One region of the Exiguobacterium sp. s168 genome, then DNA from elsewhere that is predicted to be linked to it. Evidence: riboswitches for the same ligand, from Rfam matches in the RefSeq annotation. Region 1 holds a riboswitch; the other holds the start of a gene.

The links. A riboswitch is a leader RNA that binds a small molecule or an ion and turns the genes downstream of it on or off. The one in region 1 is predicted to bind FMN.
Region 2: another riboswitch for FMN. It lies ahead of KNQ15_RS03730 (ECF transporter S component); the one in region 1 lies ahead of ribD (bifunctional diaminohydroxyphosphoribosylaminopyrimidine deaminase/5-amino-6-(5-phosphoribosylamino)uracil reductase RibD).

Annotation. Positions count from the first base shown of each region.
Region 1 covers NZ_JACSNE010000007.1:60,502-64,746, forward strand. Annotated here, with positions in the region: gene ribA (GTP cyclohydrolase II) at 1-1,161, opposite strand, end outside; gene ribE (riboflavin synthase) at 1,161-1,787, opposite strand; gene ribD (bifunctional diaminohydroxyphosphoribosylaminopyrimidine deaminase/5-amino-6-(5-phosphoribosylamino)uracil reductase RibD) at 1,772-2,812, opposite strand; FMN riboswitch at 2,972-3,116, opposite strand; gene KNQ15_RS06400 (M20 family metallopeptidase) at 3,300-4,245, opposite strand, start outside.
Region 2 covers NZ_JACSNE010000003.1:193,684-197,928, reverse strand. Annotated here, with positions in the region: gene KNQ15_RS03740 (NAD-dependent epimerase/dehydratase family protein) at 1-769, opposite strand, end outside; gene KNQ15_RS03735 (HesB/IscA family protein) at 886-1,236, opposite strand; FMN riboswitch at 1,348-1,490, shown strand; gene KNQ15_RS03730 (ECF transporter S component) at 1,646-2,212, shown strand; gene KNQ15_RS03725 (YuzB family protein) at 2,289-2,522, opposite strand; gene KNQ15_RS03720 (NAD(P)/FAD-dependent oxidoreductase) at 2,615-3,667, shown strand; gene KNQ15_RS03715 (DUF1462 family protein) at 3,708-4,004, opposite strand; gene KNQ15_RS03710 (NifU family protein) at 4,114-4,245, shown strand, end outside.

The sequences.
Region 1 (4,245 bases):
CCAGTGCCCGAGTTTCGTTTGTTTTGTTTTCAGATAACGCTGATTTTCCGGTTCAACGGGTACTTGATGGGGAACACGTTCGATGACTTCAATCCCCTCTTGCTCGAGCACCCGTTGTTTGTCTGGATTGTTCGTCATCAAGCGAATCTTCGTCACGCCAAGATCACGCAACATGTTGGCCGCGACCGTATAATCACGCATGTCTGTCGGATAACCGAGTGCATGGTTCGCTTCGACTGTATCGAGTCCTTGTTCCTGCAACTCGTACGCTTTCAACTTCGCCATCAGACCGATGCCGCGTCCTTCCTGACGTAGATACAAGACGGCTCCACCTTCTCGTTCGATTCGCTCAAGTGCAGAATCGAGTTGTGGACCACAATCGCAACGTTTCGAACCGAAGACATCCCCTGTCAGACATTCCGAGTGCAGACGGACGAGCATCCCATCGTGCGCTTCACCGGATAAGACGGCGACATGTTCTTTCTTATCTTGCGTCGTATAGCCGACCATCCGGAAAGCTCCGAATGTCGTCGGAAGCAACACTTCCGCTTCCCGCGTCAATGGACGCTCGAGATACGCGACGAGTGCCTCGATCGTGATCAGTTTTAAGTCGTGTTCTTCCTTATAGAGAAGCAAATCATCCACCCGTGCCATCGTGCCATCTTCCTTGATGATTTCACAAATGACGGCAATCTCATCGCTACCGGCAAGACGGGCAAGGTCAACACCTGCTTCCGTATGTCCGCGTCGTTCCCGGACACCGCCCTCTTTTGCGATCAACGGGAAGATGTGACCCGGTCGTTTGAAGCGCTCCGGTCCATCCGTCAGCATCCGCTGGATCGTCAGCGAACGCTCTTCGGCACTGATGCCGGTCTTCGCTTCTTCATGATCAATGCTGAGCGTGAATGCCGTTCCATGCGGATCTGTATTATTCGCTGTCATCGGAGCAAGTTCGAGTCGCTGTGCGATCCGCGGACTGACTGGTACACAGACGAGTCCTTTTCCGTATGTGATCATGAAGTTGATGTTTTCTGCTGTCGCGTGTTCTGCGAGCATGACGAGATCGCCTTCATTCTCACGATCCTCGTCATCACAGACGATGATCGGTCGTCCGTTTTTCAAATCTTCTATTGCGTCTTCAATCAAGTCGAATCCGTTCATTACATGTCGCCTCCTAAGAATGCTGCCCAGTCCGTTTGCTTCTCATGCTGCGTGAAATGATAGAGATGTTTCGCCATCATGTCACACTCGATATTGACGACTGCACCACTTGCCAATCGATCAAACGTCGTCACTTGACGGGAGTGCGGAATCAATGAAATCGAGATCGTTTCCGGCGTGACGCGTTGCAACGTCAGGCTCGTACCGTTGATTGCGATCGAGCCTTTCGGAATACAATACTTTTGCCACGATCCGACATCAAACGTATAGACCATCGCTTCTCCATCCGGTCGCCGACTGATCAGCCGCGCTGTTCCGTCGATATGTCCACTGACGAAATGACCGCCGAAACGACCGTCTGCCGGCATCGCCCGTTCGAGTTGCAATAGGCTTCCGACGCGGTACGTGCCGAGGGCTGTTGACCGGATCGTGTCATGGACGGCATCTGCCGTGAAACCGGTCGGACTCATCGACGTGACAGTCAAACAAATCCCGTCGACGGCGATGCTATCACCGATCTTCGTTCCTTCGAGTACCCGGTGCGCCTCAATTTCAAGCGCTAACCCGTTCGGTCGCGGGATCTTTCGTTTTAAGGTTCCGACTTCTTCAATCAATCCGGTGAACATGTCGTCTCCTCCTTTCGGATGTACGTCAGATGGAGATCCGGTCCGACCGTCTCAACCTGGTCGATTTGAAAACGATTTTCGATATCGTGTTGACTATTCCACGCATCGCCTTCAAAAATCGATGGGGCTTGGTAGACTTCGATTCGGTCAACGAGATCTGCCTCAAGAAAAGCGGCTTGAATCGTTGGTCCGCCTTCAATCAAGACACTACGGATGTCTTGTTCGTATAAGCGTTTCAAAATCGCTTCCGGCGTCTCATATTCACCAACGAGGACCGTCACCTGATCGTGACTAATCCGAGGAACACTCGTCAGCCAGTAGGTTGGATTTTTACCATCGCGGAAGACTTGCGCCGTCTCCGGAATCCGCCCCCGGCGATCAACGATTACTCGAATCGGCTCGATGCCTGACGACGCGCGTAACGTCAGTGCCGGATCATCGACGAGCACCGTCTCACTTCCGACGAGGATGGCATCGTGGCGTCCACGCAGGGCGCGACCGTTCGCGCGTGCTTCTTCTGACGTGATCCAGCGCTGTTCACCTGTCGCCGCGATCCCGTTCATCGTCTGCGCAATTTTGACGGTCACGGTCGGGCGTTTTCGTTCGATCGTCTTCCAGAATGCCGTGTAGAGGGCTTCTGCCTCATGCCGTAACAAGCCGACCTCGACTTCGATTCCCGCGTCCTGTAGCCGTTTAATTCCGGAACCAGCGACGATTACATGTTTGTCTTCTGTTGCGACGAAAACTCGTTTGATTCCTGCTTGTAGAATCGCTTCCGTGCATGGTGGCGTCTTGCCGTGATGATTGCATGGCTCGAGCGTCACGTAGAGATCGGCACCATGGGCGGCTTCTCCTGCCATCCGTAAGGCTTCGACTTCTGCGTGCGGCCCACCGGCAAACCGGTGTGCACCGAAGCCGATGATGCGTCCTTGTTTGACGATGACACAGCCGACACTTGGATTCGGACTTGTTTGTCCGTGTAACATTTGTGCTAATTGCATGGCATAACTCATCATCTGTGACATCGCGTTCACTCCTTTCAAATGAAAAAAGACGCCCCTTGAAAAAGGGGCGTCTGTATAGAAGGGTTCACGAAATACACGGTTCGCTTCCTGCATTTTTTCATGCAGAAAGAGACCGTCTCCTGAAAACATTTTTTCAGAAAACAGCTTGAATCGCGTCGTTTCGTTCTTCTCCCATCCGGACTTTACCGTCGGCCCTGGAATCTCACCAAGTCAGCCATGATGCGTACATCACAGGTCGCGGGCTCGTCGATCGATTGATCGCATCACCGCCGGTTGGGATTTTCACCCTACCCCGAAGAACTGGATTATTGAGTTATACAATTTTAGCCTAGCATATCTTTTTCAAGAAAACAAAGCGCAAATGCTTCTGTCTTGTCTCTTTTTTGATTTCGCTCCAGTTCTGTCACTCATCACCAATTCGTGATCGATCGCATCTCAAAAACGACCGGAGCACTTGATAGCAGTGCATCCAGTCGTCGTTTTCCGCTTATAAATATCCGTTCTTCCGATCGTGGAATTCTTGAGCGATCGCCCCGCGCGTCCGTTCATCAGCGAGGACGCGAAGCGCTGTCCGAGCGAGGATTTTCGCCCCCGTGATCAATGCTTCATCTCCAGCTTCTGAACGAGCCGCTTCTTTGAATGCTTCCGTATGCGCGACGAGATCGTCCGGACCAATCTTGATATACGGATGGATCGTCGGGATGACTTGACTGATGTTACCGGCGTCCGTTGAGCCAAGACCCGGTCGTTCGTCCAAGTGAACGATTTCGCCAAGCGCTTCTGCTTCTTCTTGGAACAGACGGTCGAACGTCCGGTTGAAGACGAGGTTATCGACTTCATTTTGGAACGCGATGACGTCAAGCGTCGCCCCAGTCGCGAGTGCCGCGCCTTGGGCGACGGCTTTGACTTTTTCCGTGACGGCATTTAATCGTTCCCGTGTCGTTGCCCGGATGAAGAAACGTGCTCTTGCGTATTCCGGGATGATGTTCGGCGCATCGCCTCCATGCGTGATGATCCCGTGGATCCGGACATCGTCTGGTAACTGCTGACGTAAGGCATTGATTCCGTTGAAGAGTTGAATGACAGCGTCGAGGGCGTTGATGCCTTCTTCCGGTGACGCCGCTGCGTGTGCCGGACGACCCGTAAAGGCAAAGTCGAGTGGATCGACCGCAAGGGAAGAACCCGTGATCCGTGTTTGTCCCGACGGGTGGACCATCAAGGCCGCATCGATCCCTTCCAGTAACTGATGTTTGACGAAACTGCCTTTCGCACTACCGTTCGGTCCACCTTCCTCGGCTGGTGTTCCAAGGACAACGACACTCCCGCCGACTTCATCGAGCACTTTACTGAGCGCGATCGCCGCTGCGACGCTCGTCGTGCCGATGATATTATGACCGCACGCGTGACCAATACCCGGCAACGCATCGTATTCA
Region 2 (4,245 bases), on a different contig from region 1:
TATAGAAATCGCGTTCTGGCGCAAGCGGTGATTCATCCTCTCCTTTTGCGACGAGTTGACTTGTCGTTCCCGCAACGCGGTCGATTTTATCCAATAGGTCTTGAATCGATAAGACACCGTCACTTGCAGCATTGATCGGTCCCGTCAGTTCCGAGCGACCACACCACTCAAGAAAGGCAGCGGCTTCGTAACTTGAGATATAACCCATCTTTGCGTATGTGTTTTCAGCAACGATCGGACGGCTGCCAAGCGCCCGCTTGATATGAAAGACAAGTCGCTCCGTATAGTCATCGGGTCCGAGAACAACCGGGAAACGGACGGCAACGACTGGGAATGTCGCCCGTTGGAAGAAATAACTCTCCGCTTGGCGTTTCCCTTCGCCATATCCATGTTCCTTCTCAAGGTCATATTTCCCGGGAAACGGATTGTAGGCACGCTCGGTGATATTCGCACCACCGTCTTCATAGACAGACATCGTCGACGTCAACACGTAGCGTCCAACTTTTCCTTCAAACGCGTCGACCGCGAGCTTTGCTTGATACGGCGTGAAACAGATATTGTCATAAATGACATCCCAGTGCTGTTGGCTCAAGTCCTTCATCGTACTACTCGACGTCCGATCCCCTTTAAAGAATGTCAAGCCCTTTGCGACCGGTGGAGTATGCTCACCGCGTGTGACGATCGTCACATCATCCCCCGAATCGGCTAACCGAATCGCTAAGCGTCGTCCGAAATAGCGTGTTCCCCCGAAGATCAATACTTTTCTCATCTTGAAGCCCTCCCTGTTCGTAGTAGCATTCACTCTCTTAATATTTCGAGTCAATGGAACTGGTCTCCTGTAGAAGGCAATAAAAAAATCGTGGACATCGTCCACGATTGGATTCATTAACAGCCACCCGGTGTCCCGGCATTCGTTGCCGTCCGGAACGATGTCCCGCAACCGCATGTTGCGATAGCATTCGGATTCGTAATCGTAAATCCGCCGCCGAGCATCGACTGCTTATAATCGATTTCCAGTCCCTTGACGACCGGATAATCTTTTTCTTCCACGATGACGGTCACGCCGTGCTGTTCGAAAACGAGATCCGTTTCTTTCTGTTGATCGAATCCCATTCCGTACGACAGACCACTACATCCACCACCTTGGACGAGCATCCGAAGATTCCGTTCATCTGCTGGTGCCTGCGCCATCATGTCCTGGACTTGTAACGCTGCTGCCTCCGTTAAATGGATCATGTCATCACCTTCCTTTTCTTTAGTATACGCAACTTTTGAGCGAATCGAAACCTAGTTGCTTGAAACTATCTTGAATTCGTTGTATAAATGGTATGTACAATAAAATAATCGTTCCATCTTCAGGGCAGGGTGAAATTCCCGACCGGCGGTAAACAACTCTTCTTGAGTTGAAGCCCGCGAGCGAATAGGGCGCTATTTGCTGATTCTGTGTAATTCAGGAGCCGACAGTATAGTCTGGATGGGAGAAGATGGCGGCATGAGTTTGAATTTGATCGATTTTTGCAACAATCGATTAGGTTTATTTAATGCGGACTTCTCCCCTGTTGATCTCATCAATAGGGGTTTCTTTATGGTCGCAGTCATGCCAATACTTCATCGAGAGGAACGAGCAAAAGGAGACAATACTCGTATGAAACGCACACAAAAAATGGTCACTCTGTCAATGTTAGGTTCAATCTCATTTGTTCTTATGCTAATCAATTTTCCACTACCGTTCTTACCGAACTATCTGAAGATCGATTTCAGTGATGTTCCTGCTCTCGTCGCAGCCATCATGTTCTCACCGGTTGCAGGCGTCATCGTCGAAGCATTGAAGAACGTGTTGTACTATATCTTCCGTGGAAGTGGTGTTCCGGTCGGAGAATTCGCGAACTTTGCTGCAGGCGTCGCATTCGTACTTCCTGTCAGCTGGTTCTACCACAAAAAGAAATCAACACAAGGTCTCGCAACTGGCCTCGTCGCTGGTACGATCACGATGGCACTTGGTCTTGCGATCCTCAACTATATCTTGATCCTGCCAGCGTATGCATGGTTCCTTGGTATGGACTACATGGCGGATCCAGCTGTCAAATGGACAGCGATCACAGCCGGTATCTTACCGTTTAACGTTATCAAGGCGTTGTTCATCTCGGCACTCTTCATTCCACTGTTCTTGAAACTAAGACCATGGATGATGCGCCGTCAACAATCTGCCTGATCCGAAAAGCTGCGCCCGCTGACGGACACGAATCCCCTCGTTCAGATGAACGAGGGGATTTTTTGGCTGTCTTTGTTTACAGCTCGTTCTCTTCGATTTTCAGGTAAATCTTCTCGAGCAACTCTTCCGGTGTTTCGCCTACGACGGTCTCACCATCGACGAGACAAAAATGATCGAGCGAACAAATGCCACAATAGCCGAGGCAACCGTATTCGACGACATCGACATTCGGGTCACGTTCGAGTTGCTCCATGACGACCTGTGTACCAGCCGCTAAATTACTGATACAAAATTCAATAATCGGATTCACTTTTTTTCCTCCTTCAAGCAGGAAACGACCTGCCTCATGTCGTATTATACAAGGTCAGACTGATTTAGGGGAACTAAGGGGGATTTTACGTTATGAAGCAATTGGTCGTACTCGGCGGAGGATATGGTGGAATGCGGATTTGTGAGCGGTTCAAGGACGAGGAAGTTGCCGTCACGCTCGTCGATCGTCTGCCATACCACGCACTCAAAACGGAATATTACGCACTCGCAGCAGGTACATTATCAGATCGGGATGTCCGGATTGAATTTCCGGAGGGGAAACATCTTACTTATAAATATGGACATGTCATCAAAATCTCACCGGAGACGAATACGGTCCACCTGCAGGACGGATCAGAATTATTTTATGATGACTTGATCATCGCTCTCGGTTGTGAGGATAAATACCACAACATTCCGGGTGCTCAAGAGTTTACATATAGCATCCAGACACTTGAAGAATCAAGGAAGACACAGCAAGCGATCTATGGCCTGTCACCGGGATCCGTCGTCTCGATCGTCGGTGCCGGTCTATCCGGTGTCGAACTTGCCAGTGAACTGCATGAGAGCCGGAAAGATTTGACGATCCGTCTATTCGACCGCGGACCATCCGTCTTGTCGTTCTTATCGGACAAAGTCTCGTCTTACGTTCAGGAATGGTTCGAAGAACATGACGTAGAGGTCATCAACAATTCGAACGTCACGCTCGTCACAGCGGACGACGTGCGAAATGGCGACGATACGTATCCATCCGACTTAACGATTTGGACGGCAGGTACGCAGCCAGTCAAAGTCGTTCGTGATCTCGGCTTTGCTGCAGACAGTGGCGGTCGAATCAAATTGACGGCACATCATCATGTACCGGAATACGATAACGTCTTCGTCATCGGCGATTGCGCAAGTTTACCGTATGCACCAAGTGGTCAACTTGCAGAACATCAAGCAGAACAAGTCGTCGACGTCTTGCAAGCGAAATGGCAAGGAAAGAAATTACCGAAACTGCCAGAAATCAAACTGCGCGGGATGCTCGGATCACTCGGAAAATCAGACGGGTTCGGAATCGTCATGGGCAAGCAAGCACTGACGGGGAAAGTCCCACGTCTTTTGAAGTCCGGTGTCTTATGGAAACACAAAAAGATTAAATGAGCAAAAGAGGTATCCGACTCGGGATACCTCTTTTTTTCGTTCACCCCGTCTGACTTAACTTCGCATCAATCGCCGCCGTGATCGTCTTCAGCTTGACGTATCCCTCGTCAATCATCTCATCATCGAGCACGATCAGCGGATAAAAATAGACATCCTCTTTCAGCGCTTCCGTCCATTGATCCGATGTGGCTGTCTCGAAATCGACATAACGAAGCGTCATCGCTTGCTCATATTTCCGTCCGAGGACGGCTTGTAACCAGCTGAACGTCTCTTCCGAGCTGGGTGCCCCGACACAACTCGGACAAGTGACTGCTGTCCCATAAACCGTGATTTCCATCTTGAAGTCCCCCTTTTCAATTCACTCCTCTTTAGTATACAAGTTTTCCAGATTGAGAACATTTTTCAACCCTGTTACAATGAAACTATACGAAAGGATGTGTTTACGCATGGAAATGTTTGATCAAGTGAATGAAGTTCTTGAAAAATTGCGTCCGTTCCTTCTTCGTGATGGAGGAGACGTTGAACTCGTAGATGTAGAAGACGGAATCGTAAAACTCCGTTTGATGGGAGCTTGTGGT